Regions from separate parts of the Vibrio sp. R10-SG3-ISO3 genome, predicted to be linked through region 4. Evidence: predicted binding sites of a transcription regulator. Region 4 holds the regulator's gene; each other region holds the start of a gene.

Region 1 (7,355 bases), on a different contig from region 4:
GAAAGTCACCGAGCCACCATGAGCAACGAGCAAAGTCTCTGGGTTTAGCTTGAAAACCCGCTCGACGGAACGCCGATAATAATTAGGATAAAAGATTGGAAAAGGTGAGATTAGGTGCTGTTTCACTTCCACCATTAAGTCCGCCACATAGAGTAGCCGTGTGGGCTCATGCCACAAAGAGAGGTCCCGATCAGTGTGGCCTGGCGTCTCTAGAATCGTCCAATCTGGAAATCCAGGTATCTGGTCCCCTTCGTTGACTACGCTATCAGGCTTGAGGTAACGGTCATACCAGAGGTTGACGCGTGCTTTTTTCATTCTGCCCGCTACCCATAATGCGAGTAGCAAGTCAGACAAAAACATCGCCCCACCCGACCACCCTTGATACCAATGGGTCTTTTTGTCGGCAGAAACTATCTGGCACCCCGTTAATGCTCTAAGACGATGCGCCGCACCCGCATGATCGGGGTGCATGTGTGTCACCACAACGACTTTCAGATCGCACAGAGGACGCGCAAGTTGCTGCTCAATGAACTGGCACAAGTAGGTAATGTCGGCTCGACTAGCGCCGTCAAGAAGCAAGAGTTTGTCGGGATACTCAGCGAGATAGATGGTTTGAATATAACCTTCAATGGTATGAATGTGCATAACGCTGCTAATTTAACAATGTATTCACATTATAAATTAGCAGCGTCTTACTCTTGGCAAAGAGTAAAAACTCTAAGCTGTGAGCCCAATCCTCTTTTTCAAGCCAGTAGCGAGACAGGTTGTGATCTTGCAAAGAGTACCCCGTTAACGGGCATTCAAACCTGTTTGCGCCGCCACTTGTTCAACGATTTTCGTGACGTTATCCGCCACCGCATGGAGCGTACTGAGCTCATCTTGAGTAAAGGGATGTTGCAAAATCGCTTGGGCACCATTTTGCCCGACGACGGTTGGCAAACTAAGCACAACATTGTCGAGGCCATAATCCCCTTGTATCAAGGTCGCAACCGGCAACACCGAGCGTTCATTGATCATAATGGCTTGAATAACCCGGAACACACTCGCGGCAATACCGTGTGTGGTGTTTTGCTTGCGCTTAAATATCTCGTAACCCGCTTGCTTGACCGATTCAAGCAGTTCATCCGCGCAAATACGAGGCATTTTGTGTGTATCGCAGTAATAATCTGCAGGTTGTCCGGCGATCGAAATTAAGCTCTTGGGGGTGAAGCAGTTGCTTCCATGCTCACCAAGAACATAACCGAAAACGTTTTTAGGATCTAAGTTGACGCGGTTAGCCACAATACTCATCAAACGTGCGGTATCAATCACACAACCGCTGCTGATCACTTTCTCCGCCGTGTAGCCAGTATTGGTTGTGATAAAGTGTGTGACAATGTCACAAGGGTTGGAGACCACGATGAGTATCGCGTTCGGTGCGACGCGCTCAACATTCCTCGCGATATCAACACCAATTTTGGCGTTGATTTCTGCCAAATCAATTCGAGTCTGCCCCTGCTTAATCTGCGCGCCCGCGGTAATCACGACAATGTCTGCGCCAATCAAACTGAGATAGTCATCGGTCGGCACAATGTGGGTATTTTTTGTGAATGTTAGCGCGGCAGTATGGCGAAAATCGAACGCTTCCCCTTCCGCCCTTGCTAGATTCTGATCCAACAACACCAGTTCACTAATACTGCCCAATGTCAGTAGATAATTACAGACACCCACACCCACTGCGCCAGCGCCGATCACTCCGATCTTCATGCTCTCTTCCTTGTTCCAATCAAATTTAGTGCTCTGGGCGTATTCTAATCGTCTGAAACCTCTTTTTTCCAATTTAATTTTATCTTCAAATTAAATATTAGATAAAAATATCGTTAATGGCATAAAAACCAGTAGAATTAATCGCAATCTGTTGAAAGAGCGAGCACAACTTAGAGATCAAAATGACTACCACATCCACTCAATGACGCGTATTCTCAGACCAAACAACTTCGTTGAGAATCAGATATGCTCATTATTGGCCACCGCGGCGTGGCAGGACACTATCCAGAAAACACCACCGCCAGCATTCAAGCGGCGATAGATCTTGGCCTTACTTGGGTTGAAGTCGATGTGCAGCCTTGCAAAGACGGTCATCTCGTCGTGTGTCACGACCATACTGTTGACCGTTGCTCAAATGGTACAGGCAGAGTCGACACCTTGACCCTCAGTGCGCTCAAACAGCTCAATTTTGCGGCGCGCCATGAAGGTCAAGTGACACCACAAACCCTGTTAACCCTTGAAGAGCTACTGACACTTATTGAACCCAGCGACATCAAGCTGAATATTGAAGTGAAAGTTGATACCCACGACGCCCAATCGGTATGCGCGCTATTGGCCTCTACGCTCAATGCGACCTCAATACCGCTAGAGCGCATTATTTTGTCGAGTTTTAGCCATGACGTGATGCGCGAGTTAGCAAAGCAAATTCCTCAGTGTCGACGCGCTTTACTTACCGAGCGATTGAAGCGCAAGGATTGGCGACTTCTCAAAGAGGTGGAGGCGACAGGCTGCAATATTGGCGCAACATGGGCGACCAAGTCTACCGTCTCAAAACTACAAGATGCCGGGTATGAAGTGTGGTGCTACACCATCAATAATCCGAAACGACTCAAACACCTTTCTCAATTGGATGGTATTTTTAGCGACTATCCAGAACGTTTTCTCTAGCACCTCTTCTCACCCTGTTCGCCTCTACTTGGCCTCCTGCTGAGTAGAGTGAGTCACCCATCACATTTTCTGCACCTTTTCAAAGCTCTCATTCAACCTATCAAACCAATATAATTTAACTACTTATCAGATAGTTAGAAAACAACCCCCTTTTATTAACCTACCTGACCCGCTCATTTTGCGCGCAAAAAATGCTTGCGTCTTCGCCACAACAAAACTACTGTATACACATACAGCATGTATGAAAGGACAGTATTATGATTTCAGTTCAAACACCTCGTCACGGCTACTCAAAGTTTAATGTGTTGGCTCAGTCTACCCAGCCTCTGTCTTTGGATGACACCAGCCTTGAACGACTGGCTGATCTGTCACAGCAGAAACAGTGGATTCTATTTACAGGTAAATGCCCACGTCCAGATTTTGCTCAACTGTCCTCACATCAAGTGCGTTGCAATCAAATCATCCACATGAAGCCATCGCAAATTCAGTCGGAAGTCGATATTGTGACCAAAGCGATTCAATCAGGTAACGCCAGTGCGGTGGTTGCCTCAAGTGAGCTCTCTCTTATCGAACAGCGACTATTGAAAGAACTGGCCAAGCAACATCAGTGTGAAGTCTTTTTTGTTGATGCGTCTATGCATCACTACCACTAAATCGAAACCTCACTGCTTCGCCTCCTATCGTTGTGATAAGAGGCGTTTCTTTTCGCGGTTTCTTGATTTGAAACCAAGGCCTAACTCATTCAACTTAAAAACAAGCAAACGTTTGCTTTTTATCTGGAACAGAGAAAAAGTTCTGGTATCATGCTCTGCAAATGAAGGGCCTTCATGGCTTATCAACCATTTTTGACAAATTATAGGAATGTCTAAATGAGTCTCGCAGAACAAGTTCTCGCCGTTAATGACGATCTTCCCATCCGCACTGATAAACCGGTTCACAGTGGTAAAGTCCGCTCTGTGTATTGGCTAACCGAAGCCGATAGCCGACGCCTTATCGAAGAAAAAGGTTACGACGTGTCGCCTGACGCACCACTAGCAATTATGGTGATCAGTGACCGTATCTCCGCGTTTGACTGCATTTGGCACGGTGAAGGGAATCTAAAAGGCGTGCCAGGTAAAGGGGCGGCGTTAAACGCCATCTCCAACCACTGGTTCCAACTGTTTAAAGACAATGGGCTCGCAGACAGCCACATTCTCGACATTCCTCACCCACTGGTTTGGATCGTGCAAAAAGCCAAGCCCATCATGATCGAAGCCATCTGCCGCCAATACATCACCGGTTCAATGTGGCGTGCTTACGAAAAAGGTGAGCGCGAGTTTTGTGGTATCACACTACCTGAGGGCTTAGAGAAAGACAAAGCGCTTCCAGAGCTACTTATGACGCCATCCACTAAAGGCATTCTGCGTGGCATCCCTGGTGTACCAGAAGCGGACGACGTTAACATCAGTCGCCGTAACATTGAGGAGAACTTTGCCGCGTTTAACTTCTCAAAGCAAAGCGACATCGCGCTTTATGAGAAGCTACTCAGTGAAGGCTTTGGCGTTATTAGCTCTGCGCTAGCGAAAGTCGGTCAAATCTTTGTTGATACCAAATTTGAGTTTGGTTACGTCACCGACGCGGCGGGTCAGGAAAAAGTCATCTACATGGATGAAGTGGGGACACCGGACTCTTCACGTATTTGGGATGAAGCGCAATACCAAGCCGGCAATATTGTCGAGAACTCAAAAGAAGGTTTCCGCCAATTCTTGCTAAACCACTTCCCTGACCCAGACATCTTGCTCAATAAAGATCGCATGCCTGAGCGTGAAGCCCTAGCTCGTGATAATGCCCTTCCTCTCTCTGCGTTGATGGACATCTCAAAGACCTACACAGGTATCGCAGAAAAGATCACCGGCAAAGCGATTACGCTCAGCGATAATCCTAAGCAAGAGATCATCGACATTCTTGCCGCAGACTACGGTCTCATTGACTAAGTGACCTGTTCGACTGAAACGACAACGCCCAGCTAAGCTGGGCGTTGTTTTATCTTAACAATGATATCTCTACTTAGTGGCTTTTCATCTCATCGCTTAGAGCTTAAAACGCTTTATCTCTTGTTCAAGCTCAAGTGAGAGTTCGGAAAGCTGTCTTGCTTGCGCCGCAGCGTCATGCGCTTCATCGGCTAATTCATTGGAGACATCACGAATACCAACCGTATTACGCGTGATTTCTGACGTCACCGAGGCTTGCTCTTCTGCCGCTGAGGCGATCTGAGTCGCCATATCGCTAATACGCTCGACCGCATGTTGAATATCAGTGAGGCTGTGTGCCGCCAAATCCGCGTCTTCAACACTGGTTCCCGCTAATTGTCCACTATCACGCATGATGCCCACCGCTTTTAGCGTGGTGCCTTGCAGCGTCTCAATCATGTGTTGGATCTCTTTGGTCGATGAGTGTGTGCGTTGGCTAAGCACGCGCACTTCATCGGCAACGACCGCAAACCCACGACCCTGCTCACCAGCGCGAGCGGCTTCAATGGCCGCATTCAAGGCGAGCAAATTTGTCTGCTCTGCGATATCTTGAATCGTCGAAAGAATGGTATTGATGCTGTTGCCATGGACTTCTAACTCTTGAATGACTTTTGTCGCCACTTGAACTTCATTAGCCAGGTTCTGAATCGAGCTTTGCGTTTGCACCACTTGTTTACCACCTTGCATACAGGCTGACACCGCTTGGGTAGAGTTCTGCGCTGTGTGGTCCGCGTTGCCGGCAATTTCTTGCGTCGCGGCCGCCATCTCGTTGATGGCTGTGGCGACCATGTTGATCTCATCTTGCTGCAAACGAATTCGTTCACTTCGCTGCGCGGCATTTCGTGCTGTGCTTTTCGATTGCTCAGACAATGAGGCAGACACAAGGCTCAGCTTCGATACCATCGCATGCATATTGCCGACAAACGTATTAAAGTTTGCCGCCAGTTGACCCACTTCATCGTCACTTCTTGGCTCTAGACGCTGAGTTAAATCCCCTTCGCCTGACGCAATGGCTTCCAACGCGGTCGACACGCGCACTAAGTCGCGGAATAGGAAGCTCACCAACCAAGAGACCAGTGCGATGACCACTGCCGTGATCACCAGTGACGTCACCACCAGCTTGATCATCAACTGATTGAGCGCCGCTTCTTCAGTCGTCACATCCATTTCAATAGCAAAAATCCAAGGAGTGTGGGCAACGGATTTGAAATAGTACAGCTTCTCTTGATTGCCTTGATGTAATCGATGTATCGATCCCTCGTCTGCTGCTTGTTTGATGTCTTGCAAAGATAATCGGTCGAACAACTGACTGACCGGTTTGAGCAGCAAGGTTTTATCAGGATGAGCGAGGAAATTACCATCTTGTGTATCAATCAACATCGCGTGCGCATTTTTGCCTACATTAAGGTTGATGACGTCGTTAATCAGCTGATCAATCAGCACATCGGCGCCAACCACGCCGAGTAGCTGCGTACCCTGCGTAATCGGCTGAGCGATCGTCACAAGCAGCGCATTAGTGATTGCATCTTGGTAAGCCGTGGTGATCATCTGGCGTCCTGCATTCTTGGCATCGATATACCAAGGTCTGACTCGCGGATCGTAGTCGGCACGATTGCGCTCAGGGTGAGAACGGAACATCTCTCCTTTCGGTGTGCCGTAGAAAATGTCGTCGAAGCCACCAGCATTGCTTGCTTGTTGCAGATAAGGCACAACATTCTCTTCGCCCACGTATTGATTGAAGGCAGACGCAATATCCTTACGGATCGCTATCCAGTCGGCAATACCTGAGGTCGCCGCATTGGCGATACTTTCTGCACGGTCTTGTACACCTTGATGAGTTTGATTGGCAAGTTGCTGGGCAGACAGCCAAGTCAAGACGCTGGCCATCAAAACAACGGCCGACAAACTAGCAATAATGAGTTTTTGTTTGAGTGATAACTTCATGGTTCGCATTGAGTGAGTAAATAAACATCGCGCGCATTCTATAGGCAAAATAGCACCTATGCACGTGAATTAAATTTCGCTCATCAATTAGCTAAACTATTGTTATAACGATATATTTTTGACGCCAATTTTTAATCGATCAAAAAAGCCGAGGGATTAACCTCGGCTTTCTTTATCAACGTAACAGAGTAAGATTACACTTGCTCGTCATCACCGTCATTCACATCCGGTGCGTCAGTTGGCGCGCTCACTTGTGCTGACTCATCTTGCTCAGCATCTTCGCCATCGATGATGTCTGCTTGTTCGATTTCATCGATACGTTGTAATCCAACGACCGATTCATCTTCAGCGGTGCGGATCAGAGTCACACCTTGTGTGTTACGACCGACTTGGCTCACTTCCGCCACACGAGTACGTACCAGTGTACCGGCATCGGTGATCATCATCATCTCATCGCCTTCTTCTACTTGAACAGCGCCAACGACTGGGCCGTTACGTTCAGAGACTTTGATAGAGACAACACCTTGGGTTGCGCGACCTTTAATTGGGTATTCCGCCAATTCAGTACGCTTACCGTAGCCGTTTTGCGTCACAGTGAGGATATCGCCTTCGTTCGCAGGAACAATCAGTGACACCACTTGGTCATCATCCGCTAGCTTCATACCGCGCACACCTGCTGCGGTCCGGCCCATCGCACGGACTTTATCT
Region 2 (7,355 bases), on a different contig from region 4:
ACTTCCTTCAGCAGCTGAGTGTGTACCTGGTGGTCCATCGGTGGCGTGTTCATCGGCAAAAGCGATTGAATGGGATGAGTCGTTCAAAAACTTCGCAGACCCATCAGGTCGCGCAGTGAAAAGTGTGCACAACGAAGCTTACTAAATCACGCTAGAGCGCTAACGACAGCCTAGTGACAAAAAGGCTCCCCAGTGAAACTGGGGAGCCTTTTTTACCAATCGAACTCACTAAACTGGACATCTTGCTGACTAAACATCGAAATCTTGGTTGCCCACACTCACTTCGACGTGTTGATTGAGAAGCTTGACCAATAAAATCGATCGCAACTCCCCATCTGATTCTTTAAAGATGGCCTCAACCCCAGCAAACGGGCCCGTTAACACCGACACAGGCTGCCCAGCTTTAGGGATCCCTTGGTTGTCTTGTGGCTGCATCGATTCCATCGACTTTAACCCTTCAATCAAATCTGGTGAAACCACTTGAGGCATTGCGCCCCTGCGGACAAAATCCACCACACCGCGCGTCGAGCGTATGGTGGTAAACGCCGGTCCCTGTTGTGGGTCAAAGCAGATAAATACATAACACGGGAAAAGGGGTTCTGGCTTGGTTTGTCGCTTACCTCGGCGAATCGCAGTTCGTGTGATCACGGGGTAATAACACTCAACCTTCTGATTTTCTAAATGCTGTTGAGCGCGTTCTTGTTCGCCACGTTTGCAATAAAGTAAGTACCACTGCTTCATCTTAGTTCGCCAATCTATCGTTTTGCGCCATCCTACCATTCTCGTGACCATGGGGGAATTCGTGAGCGTTTGTCATCACCTTAGTACTGGGTTTTGTCTGTATGCTTTCGCCTCAGGGAACATGGTATTGTGCTCTCTGCTCTCGATGAGCAAAATTATGCTATAACCTAGTCACAGTCCGAGCCAGTTGTTGGCCTTCCCACTAGGATACTTCGAATGCATAAATGGCTACTCTCTTGTGTTACTTTGTTCTGCAGCGCTTTACAAGCGGAGCCCCTTTACTGGCACGCCAGTAAAGGGGCGTTAGATTTTCATATCATTGGTTCGGTTCACGTCGGTGACGACAGTATGTACCCACTCCCGTCCCCTATCAGCGTAGCACTCGAACATAGTGACGGATTGATCGTCGAAACCGATATCCACAACGGTCAAGCCGTCAGCTACCCGCAACAGACGATCAGCAGCGCAGAGATCTTATCCGCCGAACAAAAACAAGAGCTCTCTGGCATTGCCAATTTGCTGAGCCTCAATGAAGCGCAACTGCTTGCGTCGCCTCCTTGGGCTAGTGCGCTGACCATTCAAATGCGCCAAATTGAGTACCTCGGATTTCAAGCCAGTAAAGGCGTCGATACCTACCTGCTGACCCAAGCGAACAATCTTAATGTTCCGGTGCTCTCTTTAGAAAGCATGCAATTTCAAATCGATATGCTGGCAAGCGATCCTGACGTAGGCCAAGAGATGCTGACTAGCATGATCGAGGACTTTGATCACTCTGAACACATGGCAAAATGTTTAATCAAAAGTTGGATCGCGGGTGACAAAGCGCAGCTCGAAGAGTTTGCTCAGTTAACCAAGATGTCACCCGACTTTGAGCAAGCATTTTTAATTGACCGAAACCTCGACTGGGCGACCAAACTCAGCAGCCCAAACTGGCTACCCAACTCCGAGGGCAGCTACGTGGTTGTGGTGGGCGCATTGCACCTGGTCGGAAAGCACAACTTGATTGAACTGCTGCAAGCTCAAGGATTCGAGATTGAGCAACTCGCCCAAACCACCCCCGCTGGCTGTGAATTTAAGTATTAATGGAGTAAGAGGCGATAAACCACTCGTCTAGACGTAAAAAGCCCCGCTATTGCTAGTGAGGCTTTCGGAAAGCGGCCGGTGAAGAGGGATTCGATCGGACTGGCGCTCCATCGGACTGGCGCTCCAGCCCACGACCCGTAATGCGTAGCATAGTTGTATAAACGTAAAAAGCCCCGCTATTGCTAGCGGGGCTTTTAGAAAGTGGTCGGTGAAGAGGGATTCGAACCCCCGACCCTCTGGTCCCAAACCAGATGCGCTACCAAGCTGCGCTATTCACCGAGAACGGAGCAGTATATTACGGATTCTGTTTGCCAACGCAAGCCATTTCCCGCACTTTTTTCCAAATTCACACCGTTTGACTAAAACGCGAGCAACGGGCCACAAAATGTGAGCAAACACACAGCAAACAGAACAAAAACGCAACCTTCGGATAACACTTGATCTAGATCAGTGTTGAATTAATCACCAGCCATTACCTTAAATTCCGTCAACACACACTTTGTATTTGGCGGAGGAACTATGGACTTTTGGCTTGATCTTCTCTTTGGTAATGCAGTAGGTCTATCTTCAATGATTGTCATCTTGGGTGCCTTTAGTCTCATGCTCTTTTACGGCGCTTTCTTCGTCTACAAGGTGATGAATGACAAATCTCCTCACTAGAATCGCTTAGCTCTATTCTCTGAATAGACATTCGCTATGCACCGAAGTAGACACACTGTTTACTTCGGTTTTTTATTTCTTGCTGATCACAACAGGCTTACGTCAGTATAATAGCTATATTGATTGAATACTCTGAGATACCGTCATGTCTAACGACGACGATTTTGCACTGTTTCAGCAAATGATGGGAGACGTTAAACCCATCAAGCAAGACACCACTCAACACGTCAAAATGCATCAAGTCACCCAAGCGCAGCTGGCTAAACGCGAAGCGGCTATGTGGCTCAGCGATGATGCTCCCGAGTACCTCTCCATTGACCATGCGCCGATGCTCAAACCCGAAGACATCATTGAGTACAAGCGCGATGGTGTACAAGATGGGGTCTTTCGTAAATTGCGCCTGGGTAAGTACCCACTTCAAGCAAGGTTAGATTTACACCGTAAGACGCTCAAACAAGCGCGTGACGAAGTGCTCACCTTTCTCAAACAGTGCATGCGCATGGATATTCGCACGGTGCTGATCATTCATGGTCGAGGGGAAAAATCCAATCCCCCCGCCATGATGAAAAGTTATCTTGCAAAGTGGCTATCACAAATCAATGACGTCCAATGTGTACACAGTGCACAGCGCTTTCACGGCGGCACGGGTGCGGTCTACGTCATGCTGAGAAAAAGTGCCGACAAGAAACAAGAGACTCGTGAGCGTCATCAAAAACGGCTCGGGTAAAACCGTTTCCGATCGTTATGGTTGGTCTAAGATAGACAGAGTGATACACTCCCCGCCCCCGATTTCGGATCCATCCACCACCACATCACGGGTTGCCGTTGTGAAACGTAAAGAGAATGCTCATGTCCCAAGATAGCGCGAAACGCCTTAACAAATTCATCAGTGAAACCGGCTTTTGTTCACGTCGAGAAGCAGACCGACTGATAGAGCAAGGTCGAGTCACCATTAATGGCCAAGTGCCGGAAATGGGCACCAAGGTGCTTCCCGGAGACGATGTTCAAGTCGATGGAAAACCTATCAGTGGTGCCACCGATAAACCGATTTATATCGCTTTAAATAAACCGACTGGTATCACCTGTACAACCGAGCGAGATGTACCGGGTAACATTGTTGACTTTATTGGCCACAAAAAACGCATCTTCCCAATTGGTCGCTTAGATAAGCCGTCGGATGGGCTGATCTTTCTGACCAATGATGGCGATATCGTCAACAAAATTCTTCGTGCGGGTAACCATCACGAAAAAGAGTACGTCGTGCGTGTTGACAAGCCCATCACCGATGACTTTATTCATAAGATGAGCAGCGGCGTCCCGATTTTAGATACCGTCACGCTACCGTGCCGTGTCACCAAGGAAACCAAGTTTTCATTTCGAATCGTGCTGACACAAGGGTTGAACCGTCAAATACGCCGTATGTGTGAAGCGCTGGGATACGAAGTATTCAAGTTACGCCGAGTTCGCATCATGAACATTACCTTGGATGGTATCCCTAACGGTCAATGGCGCTACTTGTCTGATCAAGAGGTTGAGACGATTCTCGCTATGTGTGAGGGCTCAAGCGGGACTGAAGAAGCCTCAAAGGTTGACAGCAAAGGGCGAAGAATCCGCCGCGCAACCGATGCAAAGCTCTTTGATAGTCGAGAAGAGAATCAAGAATCCAAAGCGCGACGCAATCAAAAGCCGCGAACGTTTAAAGGTCGCAATGCCGATGATCTTCGTCACGCGCCTAATTCGAAAAAGGGCCGCGCCCATCACCACAATCCAAGCCAAAAGCCCGCCACCAAACACTCAGGCCCCACGACCAAACCGGCAAAACCACGCACCGGCGGCACGCTAAGTTTGAAGAAGTAACGCAGGCGAAGTATCCGTTCAGCGCTTTGCTGCAATTAAAAAGGAGCATCATTCAATGCTCCTTTTTAGTCTTTACAAGTCAATCAACACACTAGCGTATAAAGTGACTTAGATATCAACGATTACTTAGTGCCGAAAATCTTGTCACCGGCATCACCAAGACCAGGGACAATGTAACCTTTATCGTTCAGTCTGCTGTCAATAGCAGCGGTGTAAAGTTCCACATCTGGGTGCGCTTTTTCTAGAGCTTCGATGCCTTCTGGCGCAGCAACCAACACCAACACTTTGAATGACTGACAACCTTGCTCTTTAAGAAGGTCAATCGTCGCAATCATAGAGCCGCCGGTAGCAAGCATAGGGTCAACAACCAACGCGATACGCTCATCAATGTTTGACGCCAGTTTGTTGAAGTACGGCACAGGCTCCAACGTCTCTTCGTCACGGTAAATACCCACCACACTGATGCGAGCACTAGGAATGTGCTCTAGCACGCCGTCCATCATACCTAGGCCAGCACGAAGAATCGGCACAACGGTGACTTTCTTACCCTTGATTTGATCCACTTCTACCGGACCATTCCAACCGTCAATGGTTACTTTTTCTGTTTCAAAGTCTGCGGTCGCTTCATAGGTCAGCAAGCTGCCGACTTCTGTTGCAAGCTCGCGAAAACGCTTAGTGCTGATATCACCTTCTCGTAGAAGACCAATTTTGTGTTTCACAAGAGGGTGTTTAACTTCAACAACTTTCATTTCCATCTCCGGATCTATGGCAAATTTCAAATAAACTTGTCGATTATAAACGATTTCGTTCACAATTTCTTGTCGTAGCGCAAAAGAAAAAACTTGCGCAAACGTTTGCTATCTAGCTTTGACCACTGGTAGAATAGCGCCGTTTTCACATCCAACTTTCTAACCGAGGACTTCCCCGTGAGTGCTGATAACACTTCTCTTAGCTATAAAGATGCTGGCGTTGACATTGATGCAGGCAACGCACTTGTTGACCGTATTAAAGGTGCGGTAAAACGTACACGTCGCCCTGAAGTAATGGGTGGTATTGGTGGTTTTGGCGCGCTGTGCGAATTGCCAACCAAGTACAAGCATCCAGTTCTCGTCTCAGGGACAGACGGTGTGGGCACTAAGCTGCGCCTTGCTTTGGATATGAAAAAGCATGACACCATCGGTATTGACCTTGTGGCAATGTGTGTCAACGACCTGATTGTTCAAGGTGCAGAGCCGCTGTTCTTCTTGGATTACTACGCAACAGGTAAGTTGGATGTCGATACGGCAGCGGATGTTGTGTCAGGCATTGCAGACGGCTGTGTGCAAGCAGGTTGTGCACTGATCGGTGGTGAAACCGCAGAAATGCCAGGGATGTATGAAGGCGAAGACTATGACGTAGCAGGCTTTTGTGTTGGCGTCGTCGAGAAAGAAGACGTGATTGACGGCACGAAAGTCGCAGCTGGCGACGCGCTGATCGCGGTCGGTTCAAGCGGTCCACACTCAAACGGTTACTCACTCATTCGTAAGATTCTTGAAGTCTCTGGTGCTGACAAAAACGAACAGTTAGCTGACAAAACGATTGGTGAGCACCTACTCGAACCCACCAAAATTTACATCAAATCGGCACTCAAGATGATTGAGCAGCATGACATTCATGCCATCTCGCACATCACTGGTGGCGGTTTCTGGGAAAACATCCCTCGCGTACTGCCTGAAGGCACCAAAGCGGTGATCGATGGTAACAGCTGGGAATGGCCAATTATCTTCAAATGGCTACAAGAGAAAGGCAACGTCACAACCCACGAAATGTACCGCACATTTAACTGTGGTGTTGGTCTGATTGTCGCCCTACCTAAAGCACAAGCCGACGCAGCGGTTGAACTGTTGAAAGCCGAAGGCGAGAACGCTTGGGTGATTGGCGAGATTGCAACAGCGCAAGCAGGCGAAGAACAAGTAGAGATCAACTAAAGATGAAAAGCGTTGTTGTTTTAGTTTCAGGGAATGGTTCTAACTTGCAAGCGATTATTGATGCTTGTGAAACCAACATCGATAATGGCCGAGTAACCGCTGTTTTTTCAAACAAAGCAACCGCTTACGCTTTGGAACGTGCGAAAAAAGCCGGTGCTGGCGCGCACTTTCTTGATCCAAACTCATTCGATACTCGCGACGCCTTTGATCGCGAATTGATGAAGCAGATGGATGAATACAAGCCTGACGTTGTGGTCTTGGCGGGTTATATGCGCATTTTAAGTGGCGAGTTCGTTCGTCACTTTATGGGGCGAATGATCAACATCCACCCATCGCTGTTACCCAAATACCCGGGGCTCAACACTTACCAACGTGCCATTCACGCCGGTGACGAAGAGCATGGTACCAGTGTCCATTTTGTCACTGAGCAACTTGACGGCGGGCCTGTCATTTTACAGGCAAAAGTGCCGATCTTTGATGAAGACACCGTCGAAACCCTCACCGAGCGCGTGCAAACGCAAGAGCACAAAATCTACCCTCTGGTCGTAAAGTGGATGGTGGAAGAGCGCCTCGTGATGAAAGATGGCAAAGAAGCCTACCTCGATGGCAAGCTGCTCAGCATGCATGGTTACGCCGAAGAGTAATCAAACCGTTTCAATCCATTGGCGAGCGTTAATGCTCGCTTTTTTTTACGCGGCGTTTCTCCTATCTCACCCTGTTGGTGAAAAAAACGACTAAGGCTTCACGAGTTTGCGCTAGCGCAACCGAGCGCTTTGAGTTTCCTCTCGTCCCTGTGTATATTTGAGAGCAGTTATCATTTGTTAAGGATACCAACATGCAAGTTTATCAATGCTGTGACATGGTTCGTGAGCTTTACGCCCAGATAGGTAGTGGCGATCAAGCCTATGTCCCACAAGCCATCACCTGCGCGCTCAAAGCACTTAATGACATTGCAGCGGATGACGCGCTGCCTAAGTCGGTACGAGAAAAAGCGGCCTTCGCAGCGGCCAATCTGCTGATTTCTGATTTTGAGGATGCATGATGAAT
Region 3 (7,355 bases), on a different contig from region 4:
GTGCAAGATCTCTTCGACATCTTCCACGCTGAGCATTTCACCTTGATTTACGCGCGCAGGGTTGTAGCGCGTGAGTAGCAGGTGCTGTTTCACCGGCTCTAAGCCTTCTTCTGCGCGACGGGATTTAGAATCGAGAATACCCAGGATACGGTCGGAGTCACGTACAGAAGAGACTTCTGGGTTGGTGGTGACAATTGCTTCATCAGCAAAGTACAACGCCATCAAAGCGCCTTGCTCGATGCCTGCTGGTGAGTCACAGATAATGAATTCAAAACCCATCTTATCCATGTCATCGAGCACTCGGCGTACGCCTTCTATGGTGAGGGCGTCTTTGTCACGAGTTTGAGAGGCGGGCAAGATGAACAAGTTGTCGGTACGTTTGTCTTTGATCAGCGCTTGATTGAGCGTTGCTTCGCCATTGATGACGTTAACAAAGTCGTACACGACGCGACGTTCGCAACCCATAATCAAGTCAAGGTTACGCAGACCAATATCAAAATCGATCACAGCGGTTTTTTTGCCTTTCATCGCAAGGCCTGAAGCGATAGCAGCGCTAGAGGTGGTTTTCCCTACGCCGCCTTTTCCTGATGTGACAACAATAATGCGTGCCATTCGTTGGTTCCTTTAAACTATTAAATTGTTAACAGCTCGAATTTGAGTGAATCGTCGCTCAAGCTGAACATCACTTTCTGTTGCCAATATTCCTCGGCAAACTGTTCCGTAAGCCAGTAGTGCCCAGCAATAGACATCAATTCTGCATTGAGTTTGTTACAGATGATGACGGCGCCCGTGTTGCCACTGGCCCCTGCAATAGCGCGACCACGCAAAGTGCCATGGATATGAATTGAGCCATCGGCAATCACTTCGGCGCCTTCACTGACATGATTGAGTACCACTAAATCCGCGTCTTTGGCGTAAATCTGTTGCCCAGAGCGCACCGGGGTGCGCACAATTTTGGTGGGCGCTAAGGTCGCGGGCGCTTGTGTGGGGGACTTGCTTGCCGTCATCACGGCGAACTTAGCGTCAGACGCTAAGTTTTGTGTACGTTTGTCTGGGCATCCCGTCACCCCAACAGGTATCATGCCCGCTTGGGCGATGCCTTGCTTTAGCTTTACAAAGTCCAATTCGCCCGCCACCTTTGAAATATTGATCACCACAGGTGCGTGAGCAAAAAACGCAGGTGCCGTTTGCACTTTCTGTTGTAAGAAGTCGATGCATTTGTCGACATCGTTATCGCTAAGGTGCAAAACGGACAAGGTGAAACTACTGCCTTTCAAGTCAGGCGAAGCGGCGCTGGATGATTGGGACGGTTTGGATGGAGCGGTGACGCTCTCTGACCCAATGGTCTGTGGCCTGCTTGTATTGGGCTCGGTCATATTCGACATATAGGTAAGTGGCAACCTCTTAAGGGCGTTGCTTGGGACTAGGGGACTCATGTTATATTCCCTCCCTAAGCTCAGCAAGTTATCTTGCGCTCAATTGGGTGTTTTGCTCTCAAAAATAGCGAAACATTGACGTTTAATGACAATGAGATAAAAACATAGACATGCTTTGTGCAATTTATAAGAGTTCAAAAAAAGAGGGCGCGTACCTCTACTTACCGAAAAAGGACGATTTTTCGCAAGTTCCTGACACACTGATGCAGATGTTCGGTAAACCTACAATGGTGATGATGGTTAAGCTCGACGGGCGCAAGTTAGCACAAGTCGACATCGAAAAAGTGAAGCAATCCATGCAAGATGAGGGCTTCTTTTTGCAACTGCCACCCCCACCGAAAAACCTGCTTGATGAATACAAAGAGCAGAAAAAAGCTCGCCAGCAGTCGAATAATTCATAGTTCTAAAGACTCGCTAAAATTGCTCAAGGAGGGCAATGTGAAAACAATACTGTCAGCTGTTCTAGGATTGACACTTTCAGGCACTGTGTTGGCAACGTCAGTGTCTGCGAGTGAGGTGTCATTTGATGATTACATCCAAACACTCAGAAATGAAGCCAAAGCGATGGGGATTGCTCAGCCCGTCATCGATGAGGCATTTGCCAATGTGACTCATAAACCACGCGCCGTGACGGCCGATAAGAATCAGCCAGAGAAAAAACTGACCTTAGATGAGTACATTCCACGTGCCGTACCAAAATGGAAAATCGATCAAGCCAAAGCTCTTTACCAAAAGCACCACACTGAGTTGACTCGCATTGGCGAGCAATATGGTGTGCAGCCGCGCTTTATTGTTGCGCTGTGGGGCGTTGAGAGTAACTTCGGAAAATTTACCGGCAATTACCCCGTCATTGATGCACTCGCGACCTTGGCGTACGACGGCCGCCGTGAGGCCTTCTTTCGCAGTGAAACCATGGCCGCGTTACAGATTCTAGAGCAGGGCCATATTGCTTTTGATGACTTTAAAGGCTCATGGGCAGGGGCGATGGGCCAGTGCCAGTTTATGCCAAGCTCGTTTTTAGCCTTTGCTGCGGATGGTAACGGTGATGGTAAAAAAGACATCTGGACGACAGAAGCGGATGTGTTTGCTTCGGCGGCCAATTATTTAAGTCAATCCGGTTGGGACGATACCTACACCTGGGGACGTCAAGTGACGCTTCCCGCTGGGTTTGATACGTCAATTCAAGGGCGAGCGCCGGACAAAGCCAAATATTTGCAACAGTGGGCGTCAATGGGGATTAACCGTTTTGATGGCCGACCGCTACCTAAGCTCGACCAAGATATCCAAGCCTGGTTGATCGCACCCGATGATGGGAATGGGCGTGTTTATTTGGTCTACAATAACTATAACGTACTAATGAAATGGAACCGGTCTTACTACTTTGCGCTGGCTGTTTCACACCTTGCGGATGCAATTGTGATGTGATGCGGTAAACAAAAACGACGAATCCTCCTACATTCAGTTGCGCTTAGCTTGACGGTGTCTATATTTGATTGACAATAAATAATGTAGCATTATCTAAATAAGTGATTGGTTTTGTAGCAATGACTGGAGCGCGATGAACGTACACCACTTTGTAGCGGATAAATTATCCGAAGTCGTCTTAATGAAACAGCAGCGCCAGATGATGATGATTCGGGTGCTCGCTGTCTTAGGTGTCTCCTTCCTTGCGGCCTTCTCTGTCTATAGTTTTTATCGCGGCGATATTGAGCTGGGCACAACGCTGGCCTTTTACTCCTTGGTTGGCATCGTCACCATCAAAATGATTAACCTGCAACATCGCTTTGGTCTTGCTGGGCTATCTTTTATGATCTACTCCTTGAGTTTGTATCTTATTTTTACTGGAGGGTATGAAGGTACTGGCATTATGTGGGTCTACCCACTGTCTGCCATCGGCATATTCATCAATAGTTTTCGTGTTGGAGTGGGGCTCTCGGTACTGAATATTGTCCTTACTTCCTTGATCTTCGCCTTTGGCTTGGCGCAGTTTCCGTACCCATACCATGTAGGGTTTCGCTTGGTATTAACCTTGGTCGCGATGTCAGGTATGTGTCACATCGTGATCTATTTTCAAAGTCAAATGGACGACTATATTTTGAAAATGGATCAAGAGGGCATTCAAGAACTGGCTTACATTGACTCGCTCACCCAACTGGCGAACCGAGCGAGCTTTATGTCGGTATTGTCTCACGCGACCCGCCTTGATGAAAACAAGCACACCGCGATCATTTACCTCGACTTAGATAACTTTAAAGCGGTCAATGACCGTTATGGTCACGATGTCGGTGACAACGTGTTGTACGATTTTGCCAAGCAAACCAAAGCCATCGCGCAGCAAGCGTTGGGCGAGAGACTGCAAAAATACGACATTGCCCGCTTGGGCGGTGACGAGTTTGCCATTTTTGTGCGCGATTATGAGTCGGAGCAAGAGGTGGTTGATTTGGCAGAGCAAGTGGTCGCGCTCTTTTATGGTCACCATTTGCAATCACTGAACAATATTCACGTTGAGATTGGCGCCAGTGCGGGTATCTCATTTAACAATGAGAAGATGACCTTAAGTCAGTGTTTGAAAGTGGCGGACAGAGCGATGTATCTCGCCAAAGAAGCCGGGTCGGGTAATGTCAATGTCGCTAAAACAGCCTCAGAGCCGCGAGAAGAAGCGCTGCTCTGAGGAAGGATAGGGCGCTAGTTATTTGGTATGAAATTGCTCACACGCTAGCATAGTATTCTCAATCAAGCTCGCCACCGTCATTGGCCCAACACCACCAGGGACTGGCGTAATAAAGCTGGCGCGCTCTTTGGCTTTATCGTATTCCACATCACCCACCAACTTGCCTGACTCCAAGCGGTTGATACCGACATCGACCACGACCGCTCCCTCTTTGATCCAGTGACCTGGAATAAAGTTAGGTTTACCTACCGCAACGACCACCAGATCCGCTTGACGTACATGACCTTCTAGATCTTGAGTAAAACGGTGACAAGTCGTGGTGGTACAGCCCGCAAGCAGGAGCTCCAATGTCATTGGTCGACCGACAATGTTGGACGCGCCAACCACCACTGCGTGTTTGCCACGAAGATCGATGTTGTAGCGATCAAGCAGGGTGATGATGCCTTTCGGCGTACAAGAGCGCAGTTTTGGAATGCGCTGCGCTAGGCGGCCCACGTTGTAAGGGTGGAAGCCATCGACGTCTTTCTCTGGATGAATGTGTTCAAGCACGGCGGTAGAGTCGATTCCCGCTGGTAGCGGAAGTTGAACCAAGATGCCGTCAATCTCATCGTCAGCGTTCAGTGTGTCAATCAGTGCAAGCAGCTCAGTTTGACTTGCGGTGGCAGGGAGGTCGAACGATTTAGACACAAAGCCCACCTCTTCACACGCGCGGCGTTTGCTGCCGACATACACTTGTGATGCCGGATCTTCACCAACGAGAACCACAGCCAAGCCAGGGGCACGTAACCCAGCGTCTAGGCGCGCTTTCACACGAGCCGCGACTTCGGAACGGACGGTTTGAGAAATCAGTGTTCCATCGATATTTTGAGCAGTCATGACTTTCCTTTAATCACAATGGCGAATAATTTGTCGCGCATTGTCGCAAATAATTGAATGAACATCCATAAGCAAACGTTTGCTTTGAGTTGTTTTTAAACACCTTAACCGCCAATGCCCCTTTTTTAGTCACTTAGATCATAATGATACGAAAAGGTCTTGTGTTAAGACCTCGAACTCGTATAATCCTGTCCCTGTAGCGCGCCCTTAGCTCAGCTGGATAGAGCACGTCCCTTCTAAGGATGTGGTCGTAGGTTCGAATCCTACAGGGCGTGCCATATATCCGAAAAAAGCCCGATAATTCAATGAGTTATCGGGCTTTTCGTTTTTCTGTGGTGCCTCTGTGGTGCCGCTGAAATCTATTTTTATCAACTTTTGTTAAACCCCACCTATTTTCGACTCTTCGCTTTTTTCGAAACATCACTCTCTTTTTGTCTATCCGATCGCTTGCTTCATCTATACAAAATGATACCTTCTACAACTGAGCTATTAAGTAACAAGTTGCATGGAGTTTGCAGTGGCAGGGTTGAGCCAAAAACAGACAGACGAGTTGATGAGTATCGGGCTTGATGTTCATCAAGTGAAAGAGTGTGAAAACATACTAATCCAAATTCCAAGTGACACCGATCTTTCGTCAATTAAGCGCCTATCTAAAGCGTTGCAACAAGCACAGTCAGGCTTTGACGATATCAGAAATACCGATCCCAATTTCTATGACGAAATAGAGCGGCAACTTCAAAGCAAAGTAGCTTGGTCACGCTCCCTATTAAGCACCATAGCTGAGACATTAGAGGGAGTTCACGCTCAGCAACAAGGTGTCTACGTATCAGAGGTGGATTTTGATTCCAATGAACAAGTAACGCGGGTTACGACTCCCAAAAGCAGGGACTTTCGTCGCTATCAAGCCCTGACAGATCTGTGGCGTTCATGGGGCAAAGTAGTGAAAACCACGAAAGAGTCTGAATTTTTCTCCTTTCTTACGATTTGCCTCAAAGGTGGCTTTTCTTTTGACGGTGTCGCTAGTGTTAGAACTCACTACCTCAGGTATTTTTGGGGTAAAACGAAGGAGATCTCGACAGGTGACACAGAACACGAATCAGATCTCTTGGAGGTTGAAATTACTCTGAAAAACGGACAGAAACAGGTAGCGCGTATGAGAGTCCCTAAAATGGATGCGTTGGACAAGGATATTCGTCAACTCAAGAAAAGTCGACGCTAGCCACCGACAATTCACAAACGTGAAGGGAAGAGAGGGATGCTGATACCGTTTGGCTTGAAGGATGATAAATACCTAGACATTAGTGAGGTGCAACGGGGTAGAGCATGTGGTTGTGTTTGTCCAAGTTGCAAACAAAACCTTGTGGCTAAAAAAGGGCCCAATCCGGATAAAATGATCCACCACTTTGCCCACGACAAAAAGTCGAAAGATGAAACGGGTGAGCCGATAGAGTGTCAATATTCATTCTGTGTGGTCGCAAGGCTTGTGATTAAGCAATGCTTAAAGGATCTGGACCAGTTTGAGATACAGTTGCCTGATTGGAAGCTTGAATTAGAAAAGAGAGATGATTACGGAAGGGAGGTCACCGTCTCTGGATATGTGACTCAAGCACATCATTTAACGATTGATGATTTTGAAGTCGAGCCTTCGGGGCACTACTCAGAGCTCGATATCCTTTGTCGCATAAATGGGTATTTGGTCGGTATCCACTTTAGTTATCACGGCAGGCCAATGATTGGGGGAAACGAAAATTTTAGTGCCGTTTCAATTGTGGATATTGATTTAGAGCCCTTGCAAGACCTTTACGATAGTTTTGACCATAAAGAGCATGAATCATTTAAATCACTGGTGATGGACTATGTACTAAACGTTGGGCAAAGATCTTGGGTGACTCATGCTCGCTATACCGCCAGATATTCAGAGTTGACCGAAAAGCTAAACTCACTCGTTGAGGAATCCAATCTAGCACCGCCGAGACGCCACATAGCCTAAAGCCCTATTGTTAATACGATTCAGCATCAACCTTATAAAAAGAGCTCATGCTCGTATGCAAGGGAAGTTGAATCTTCAAGTGTATAAGGCCTAGTTAAAGTCAAAATTAGCAGTCAATGCCGTCATATACATGATAGACGGGGATTTGCTATAGTATCCAACAGGTCTCATAATGGGCCGTTTACTAATACTCTGATTTTCGGTTATTTATTAGTGCAGCGTCTTAGTGGGTGGAAGTATTAGGCGGAAGGATGCGAGTTGGAAAGGCGGCTTGTTGCCGTATATAAAGCGTTAGCCATACCGCAGTAAATTTGGAGTATCGATGGAAAATACTTGGGCTTCTGGAGCATTAGAATTGCTTCGTCATGCAGATTCTCATATT
Region 4 (7,355 bases):
TGGCGGCAAAGTTGCCTCTCTAGGGCCAAGACATCCTCACTGGTGTAGTCGCCCATATACTGGCGATCGCCAATGTAGTCACTGAAACAACGAATGCCGGATTTCCCTTCAATGTGAAACCCCGACTCCTCTATCCAACGGTAGACATCTTCAGGCTTAAGCCCTTTTTGGGGCTGAAGCTTAAATCTCTTTCGGTGCGGCATTCCCTCTAACACATGCGGAAGGTTGCCACACACGACATTTTTGTACACGAGGCCATGATGGTTGTAGAACATGACCGACGCGATACCGCCCGGTTTGACCTGCTCTAACAGCGTTTGCAGCGCTGGCTTTGGCTCAGCCAACCACTCCATGACGGCATGAAACATCACCAAATCCGCCGGTTGCTGCTGGTGTTGAGCGATGGATTGAACGGGCGAATGAATCAAGCGATACTGCTCAAGCAAGCCATTTTTTGCAATATCCTGCTCAGCTAATTGCAGCATTTCAGAAGATAGATCACATAACGTAATGCGATGGCCTAGTTTCGCCAGCTTTTGCGACATTTGTGCCAACCCACCCCCGGCATCGAGCACGTCGAGTGGTGAATCACTGGCGGGTAACGAGGCGAGGATGGTTTGAAGGTCTTCCCAAACAATGACTTGTCGAATCTCGCCTTTGTCAGAGCCGTATATATTTTTTGCAAATTTGTGGGCAATATCGTCGAAATTGCGGTCTTCAGTCACAGCAGCTTGAGTTATGATGTTGAATCGTGCTGCTATTCTGTCACAAGAAAGGCAGGAATAAAGAGGCTTTCTCTTAAATTATAATCAACTGGTGTTTTTTCGGACTATTTAAGTATGTTTGAGCTGAAAAAAGTCGTCTCGGCTTTACTTATGCCTTTGCCAGCCCTGCTGATCATTGGCCTTGTGGGACTCATGCTCGTCATGTTCACACGAAAACAAAAAACAGGATGTTTCGTTGTTCTCTTCTCGTTTGTTGGCATTTTTCTCGTTGCCTTCCAGCCCGTTTCATCACGTCTTCTCATGCCTATCGAGCGCCAATACTCGGCCTTTTTTCCTGTCGATGAATCGATTGATTATGTGATGGTGCTTGGCAGCGGCCATGTTGTGGACGACGACATTCCGCCCACCTCAGAACTGAGTCGCGCCGGCCTAATGCGTTTGACCGAAGGGATTCGTGTGATGCGAATTTATCCGGGCTCTAAACTGATTCTCTCAGGCTATGCCGCCGGTTCTGAAGTGAGCAATGCGCGCATGATGGCTAAAGTAGCGCTGGCGCTTGGCGTTTCTAAATCTGACATCATTCTGCTCGAAACCGCCAAAGATACTTGGGAAGAAGCGCGCCAAGCGGCAGCGTTCGTTAAGAACAAGAAGTTGGTGGTGGTCACATCGGCCAGTCACATGAACCGTGCCCTGAATGAATTCCACTCCGCAGGATTGAAACCTTACGCCGCGCCGACCAACTACCTAGCGCAGAGAAACATCGATCAAGCGTGGGAGAAGTACGCGCCGAAGGGCAAATATCTCGAACAAACTGAGCGCTACTGGCATGAAACGCTGGGCACCATTTGGCAACACCTCCGCGACTGGGCGTCCGATTATGAAGAGCAAGCCTTAGAGGTGGAGGCTGCGCAGAGCGACGTTTAACCGGCCGCCAGCGTAGACGGATAACGTCTTCGACCTAAAACAAAAATCCAGGCTGCATGCCTGGATTTTTCGTTTCTTTTGCGTCAATTTTCGCTCGTTAATTGCCGAACTACGTTAATCTCCGGCGAACATGTAGCCTTCGCCATGCACGGTGACGAATATCTGCGGATTTTTTGGATCCACCTCCATCTTCGCTCTCATGCGTCGAATCAGGACATCGATAGTGCGATCATTGGGTGCGTCCACACGATGACTGATCATATTAAGAATACGCTCTCGGCTGAGCACTTGGTTAGGGTGAGAGGAGAGCGCCACCAAAAGCTCATACTCTGCTTTAGTCAGTTTGACCGGTTCATCCCCTCGGCTCAAAGCGCGGCGCTGAATATCGAACGTCCATTCAGCAAAGCGGACCACGCCGTCTTGCTGATCGCTGCCCGCGTTTTGCGCTCCCGCAGCCAGTGCGATGCGCCACAAGAGGTTCTTGACTCTGACGAGCAGTTCCCTAAGCTCAAATGGCTTGGTGACATAATCGTCCGCGCCCATTTCTAAACCAACAATCTTATCAATGCTGTCGGTACGCCCGGTAACCAAGATAATACCGATGTCCGATTGACTGCGCAGCTCACGTGTCAGCATCAAGCCATCTTCGCTGGGCAGATTGATATCCAGCATCACCAAATCGACCCGACTGCTACTGAGTACGTCGCGCATCTGCGCGCCATTCTCAGCTTGGCTCACCTGATACCCTTCGGTTTGAAAGTAGCCCGCCAATTTACGGCGAGTCACTTCATCATCTTCAACAACCAAAATGTGGTAGCTCATCGGCTCTACTCACTTATTCACACACTGATTCAATGGCTTTATTCTATTCATAATTAGTCACAACTCCATCTTTGTCCTCTTTGGGAGGTGAAAAGTTGGCGATTCATTGATGCAAAGCAAGCTTTGCTGCCCTGTTCACAAATTGCCATATTTGACCATTTCTTCTCATAATCAGGTTGACCGCTGTTCATTTTTATCCGTTAGACTTAACGGCATCTGATTCAGTTGAGAGCCCATCATGCCAGAGACACCTAACGCCCAGATTTCCGACCCTTTATCTCCCGCCGAAAAAGAGCAGCGCGCCTTTGATGAGCAACGCGCCGAGCTCTACTGGTGGTTTTCGAGCGTGTTTGCCAAAGAGCTCTCAGAGCAAGAGCTGGCCCAATATCATTCGGTGGACACACGTACCTTTCTGACGGGACTTGCACAAACCCCTGAGCTTAACGTAGCCGCAGACAGGCTCATCGATGCATTGAACCGATTGCAAGACAGGCCAGATGCTCAGTTGGAACTATCAGCCGACTATTGCGACCTGTTTTTAAAATCCGACCGAGACAGCGCGTTGCCTTACGCCTCTGTCTACTTAGATGAATCCGGACTGCTCAATGGGGAGCCCGCCAAACAGATGGACACTCTGCTCCAACAACATGGCGTGGCCGTGCATTCAGGGCTCAATGAACCTTCTGATCATCTCGCGATAGAGTTGGATTTTTTAGGTAACCTGATTGTGCGCGGCGCTCATGCAGCAGAGCAGACGGCAGGCGACACGCATCTCGCCTACCAAGAGCAAGCCGATTTTATTGAGCAGCATCTACTCCCTTGGATTGAGAGGTTTGCCGAGCGCTGCCAGCGCCTCGACACATTCGGCTTCTATGCGGCGCTGTCGTCGCTATTGTGCGCGTTCATTCAATTGGATAAAGCCTACCTGCAAGGCGATAGCGATTAAGCCCATACAAAAGGTGTGGCGAGATCCCAAAGGCGGGTTTTTTATTTGCCCAAATCGACGTTGCGGACTACAATCCGGTCCGCAAACGATAAAACTAATAAATACAAACCGCTTTTTGAGGGCGGTTTTTGTGTTTCTGATACTTTCTGTCTACATACTCTAAACTTTGTATAGACTTTACTTTTATAGACTTAACTTTTCATAGAATAGTAGGCAGTCATCGACAGGACAAAACCATATGGCCACGATTAAAGACGTCGCTCGCTTAGCGGGTGTCTCGACCACCACTGTATCCCATGTGATCAACAAAACACGCTTTGTCGCTGAAGCCACGCAAGAAAAAGTGATGGAAGCGGTTCAAGAGTTGAACTATGCCCCAAGTGCCGTTGCACGCAGCCTGAAATGTAACTCGACACGCACAATAGGCATGCTGGTTACTCAATCGACCAACCTTTTCTTCTCGGAAGTGATCGACGGGGTTGAGAGCTACTGCTACCGTCAAGGCTACACCTTGATCTTGTGTAACACTGGCGGCATCTACGAGAAACAACGTGACTACATTCGCATGCTGGCGGAAAAGCGCGTTGATGGCATCTTAGTGATGTGTTCAGATTTGACCGAAGAGTTGAGCGAAATGCTTGACCGTCATAAAGACATCCCTAAGGTGGTGATGGATTGGGGCCCGGAAAGCTCACAAGCCGATAAAATCATCGACAACTCGGAAGAAGGCGGCTACCTCGCAACAAAATACCTGATTGATCACGGCCACAAGCGCATTGCTTGCTTGAGTGGGCATTTTGAAAAAGCGGCCTGCCAAGAACGCATCCAAGGCTTTAAGCGCGCAATGAACGAGTCGGGTTTGAGCGTCAACGAAGATTGGATCTTAGAAGGTAACTTTGAGTGCGATACCGCCGTGCTTGCCGCGGACAAAATCGTCGCCATGGACGAAAAGCCAACCGCAGTATTCTGTTTCAACGATACGATGGCGCTCGGTTTGATGAGCCGTTTACAGCAAAAAGGCATTCGTATTCCAGAAGACATGTCGGTCATTGGTTATGACAACATTGAGCTAGCCGAGTACTTTTCACCACCGCTAACGACGGTTCACCAGCCGAAGCGCCGTGTGGGTAAAAACGCATTTGAGATTTTGCTCGAACGTATTAAAGACAAAGAGCATGAAAAACGTATTTTTGAAATGCACCCAGAAATCGTCGAGCGCGATACCGTGGCGACGGTGAAATAGACCAACGAACAAGTTCAGCACATCACATCGACTAGCCCAGCGAGAATACTTCTCATCCGCTGGGCTTTATTCTCTCGGTAACACCCCTCTATTTTATGAACTAAGATCACATTTAACCCATCAAAACGTGATGTTTAGCCCATAAATTATTTATGCTTATTATGTTCGACGAATGCCACGAACAGGGCAAACCATTTCGAAAGGATGGGACGCAAAGCTTCCGGCCTGTTGCAGCCACTCAACTATTTCAACGTTGATGACTGCTTGGTAGCGGGGTTGCCGATGGCAAATGTGCACTTCGTAATTCTTTATCAAAAGCAAAGAATACAATGAGTTAAACGTTGCGCGCGCATTATGCGCTCACACCGTGAGTAGGATTATTCTTTTATGAGCCAGAATGACACCCTACTGACACAAAACCTGCATATTTTTGCTAATCTCTCGGACCTGAATTTGGTGGCGTATTGTAATACACCGAGAATAACAGCATGGATAAACCAATTTTAAAAGACTCAATGGGATTGTTTGAACCATTGGGCAAGATCAAGTCTCGCTCAATGTTTGGTGGATTCGGAATCTTCGCTGATGACACCATGTTTGCCCTCGTGGTAAATGACAAACTTCACATACGCGCCGACGACTCGTTGGCCCAACAGTTTAATGCTCAGGGACTCGAGCCATACGTGTATAAAAAGCGTGGTTTCCCTGTGGTCACCAAATACTACGCCCTTGGCCATGACTGGGATCAGGATGTCGCTCAGACTATTGCGATGGCAAACACTGCACTAGAGGCGGCCAACAAAGACAAGCAGCGTCAAACCAACGCCAGACCAACGCGCCTGAAAGATCTGCCGAACTTGCGTCTAGCGACCGAGCGAATGCTCAAGAAAGCGGGTATCGACAGTGTCTCCCGTTTGGAGCAGACGGGCGCAGTGGAAGCGTATAAAGCGATTCGTTCCACACACTCTGCCGACGTCAGCATCGACCTGCTGTGGGCACTTGAGGGGGCAATTAAAGGCACGCACTGGTCTGTGGTCCCTCAAGCAAGACGCGACGAGCTCCTGAATCAGCTGCAAAGCTAGTCAGCGATAGCGTTCAGTAATTCCAATCCCCGTCTCAAGCCAGCCCAACACCGCTGGCTTGAGACGTTTTTAGCCGATGCTTTTCTAGCGTTTCCATTCCTTCGTCATAGAATCCAACGTATTTTTCCCTTTAGGGCGAAATTTTTTACTGGCTTTTTGGTTCATATCTAACAATGATCAATGATGATGTTTTCAAAGGGATCCATATGAACAAGAAACTGCTTTTAGGTATTGGTTTGCTCGCTCTGATTGTGTTTTTAGGCGCAAACTTTGGTCAATACCTGACACTTGATAACGCCAAAGCCCAGCAGCAAGCGCTGGCTGAAATCATTGACGCCCACTTTGCCCTCGCCGCGCTGAGTTACTTCTTCGCCTATGTCGCTATCACCGCCTTCTCGATCCCTGGAGCGGCCGTTGTCACCTTGCTTGGCGCTGCGCTGTTTGGCTTTTGGACCAGTTTATTGCTCGTTTCTTTTGCCAGTACTATAGGTGCCACATTGGCGTTTTTAAGCAGCCGCTTTCTACTCAAAGAGTGGGTACAAAGCAAGTTTGGCGATAAGCTCGCGACAATTAATCAAGGGGTCGAAAAAGATGGTGCGTTTTATCTCTTCTCACTGCGCCTTATCCCGGTATTCCCATTCTTTTTGATCAACCTCTTGATGGGTCTTACGCCCATCACCATCGCGCGCTTCTATCTGGTCAGTCAACTGGGTATGTTGCCGGGTACGGCCGTCTACCTCAACGCCGGGACCCAGCTAGCGCAAATCGACAGTTTGTCAGGCATCGTCTCCCCAACAGTACTCGCCTCTTTTGCGTTGCTCGGGGTATTCCCAATCATTGCTAAATGGGTGATGGCCAAACTCAAAGCGTCACCGCAATCCAATGGACAAGCGTCTTGAAAATCTTTATTGCTACAACCCCACCACAAGCACACATCGTGTGTGAAATGTTACGCAGCGAAGGAATAGCCTGTGAGGTGAGAGGTGAAGGTTTGTTCGGCTTGCAAGGAGAGATTCCGTTTGGCGAAGAGGCCAGCCCGTACGTTTGGTTAACTCGCCCAGAACAGAAGCAGGCGGCACTCGCGCTGATTGATGATTTCCAACAGGACACCCCCGACAACATGGTTTGGGTTTGCCCGACTTGCCAAGAAGAAAATGACGACCATTTTCAGTTATGTTGGCAGTGCGAGCACACCAAACCAACTTGAGTGTGCTTGGAGTCAACCGAGATTAAGCAGTGAGGTGTTGCTGAATGAAGGCGATGGAGTGATCGTTAAACTCATCTGGGCGCTCAACATTACACACATGGCCACAGTCAGGAATTTCATGCAGCTCACTGAGCGTATGTGCTGAGACCATCTCTTTCACAGGGGTGATGAACATGTAGTCTTTTTCACCCATCAGATAGAGCGTAGGAATGGGTAACTCGCGGTCTTTGAAGTAGCGCATCAGAGGGTTCACCTCTGCGGTCAAAATAAACCAACGCTTGAACTCCTTTTGGCACAACTTCTTCGCTTCGCGGATAAACATATGCCGCGACTCTTTTTGTGCTCGCTGCGGCATCACAATGTAGGCAAACAGTCGATAGAGCCACATGTAGGGCACAATGTGTTT

What was found. The regulator PurR, encoded in region 4, represses purine synthesis genes. The targets are predictions, from matches to a motif close to TNANGNAAACGTTTNCNTNA.
Region 1: the regulator PurR is predicted to act here: its motif matches at 3,448-3,467, upstream of AC6R1A_RS14895 (phosphoribosylaminoimidazolesuccinocarboxamide synthase).
Region 2: the regulator PurR is predicted to act here: its motif matches at 5,184-5,203, upstream of purM (phosphoribosylformylglycinamidine cyclo-ligase).
Region 3: the regulator PurR is predicted to act here: its motif matches at 5,051-5,070, upstream of folD (bifunctional methylenetetrahydrofolate dehydrogenase/methenyltetrahydrofolate cyclohydrolase FolD).

The regions. Positions count from the first base shown of each region.
Region 1 covers NZ_JCBDHE010000048.1:11,973-19,327, reverse strand. Annotated here, with positions in the region: gene AC6R1A_RS14915 (MBL fold metallo-hydrolase) at 1-645, opposite strand, end outside; gene AC6R1A_RS14910 (lactate/malate family dehydrogenase) at 790-1,746, opposite strand; gene AC6R1A_RS14905 (glycerophosphodiester phosphodiesterase) at 1,993-2,694, shown strand; gene AC6R1A_RS14900 (hypothetical protein) at 2,955-3,347, shown strand; gene AC6R1A_RS14895 (phosphoribosylaminoimidazolesuccinocarboxamide synthase) at 3,564-4,667, shown strand; gene AC6R1A_RS14890 (methyl-accepting chemotaxis protein) at 4,764-6,647, opposite strand; gene gyrA (DNA topoisomerase (ATP-hydrolyzing) subunit A) at 6,842-7,355, opposite strand, start outside.
Region 2 covers NZ_JCBDHE010000040.1:50,060-57,414, forward strand. Annotated here, with positions in the region: gene asnB (asparagine synthase B) at 1-145, shown strand, start outside; gene rfaH (transcription/translation regulatory transformer protein RfaH) at 250-741, opposite strand; gene AC6R1A_RS10055 (TraB/GumN family protein) at 958-1,824, shown strand; tRNA gene AC6R1A_RS10060 (tRNA-Pro) at 2,027-2,103, opposite strand; gene AC6R1A_RS10065 (DUF3149 domain-containing protein) at 2,344-2,484, shown strand; gene smrA (DNA endonuclease SmrA) at 2,630-3,211, shown strand; gene rluF (23S rRNA pseudouridine(2604) synthase RluF) at 3,334-4,341, shown strand; gene upp (uracil phosphoribosyltransferase) at 4,464-5,090, opposite strand; gene purM (phosphoribosylformylglycinamidine cyclo-ligase) at 5,268-6,308, shown strand; gene purN (phosphoribosylglycinamide formyltransferase) at 6,311-6,952, shown strand; gene AC6R1A_RS10095 (YaeP family protein) at 7,144-7,350, shown strand; gene AC6R1A_RS10100 (DUF4250 domain-containing protein) at 7,350-7,355, shown strand, end outside.
Region 3 covers NZ_JCBDHE010000045.1:114,996-122,350, reverse strand. Annotated here, with positions in the region: gene minD (septum site-determining protein MinD) at 1-612, opposite strand, end outside; gene minC (septum site-determining protein MinC) at 633-1,436, opposite strand; gene AC6R1A_RS13310 (YcgL domain-containing protein) at 1,547-1,837, shown strand; gene AC6R1A_RS13305 (lytic murein transglycosylase) at 1,875-2,861, shown strand; gene AC6R1A_RS13300 (GGDEF domain-containing protein) at 2,995-4,107, shown strand; gene folD (bifunctional methylenetetrahydrofolate dehydrogenase/methenyltetrahydrofolate cyclohydrolase FolD) at 4,126-4,983, opposite strand; tRNA gene AC6R1A_RS13290 (tRNA-Arg) at 5,185-5,261, shown strand; gene AC6R1A_RS13285 (hypothetical protein) at 5,501-6,202, shown strand; gene AC6R1A_RS13280 (competence protein CoiA family protein) at 6,239-6,973, shown strand; gene AC6R1A_RS13275 (hypothetical protein) at 7,296-7,355, shown strand, end outside.
Region 4 covers NZ_JCBDHE010000017.1:160,978-168,332, reverse strand. Annotated here, with positions in the region: gene cmoM (tRNA uridine 5-oxyacetic acid(34) methyltransferase CmoM) at 1-743, opposite strand, end outside; gene elyC (envelope biogenesis factor ElyC) at 840-1,649, shown strand; gene torR (two-component system response regulator TorR) at 1,764-2,471, opposite strand; gene torD (molecular chaperone TorD) at 2,710-3,417, shown strand; gene purR (HTH-type transcriptional repressor PurR) at 3,656-4,660, shown strand; cyclic di-GMP riboswitch class I at 4,836-4,944, shown strand; gene AC6R1A_RS04875 (TfoX/Sxy family DNA transformation protein) at 5,149-5,742, shown strand; gene AC6R1A_RS04870 (TVP38/TMEM64 family protein) at 5,949-6,641, shown strand; gene AC6R1A_RS04865 (putative signal transducing protein) at 6,638-6,949, shown strand; gene AC6R1A_RS04860 (alpha/beta fold hydrolase) at 6,972-7,355, opposite strand, start outside.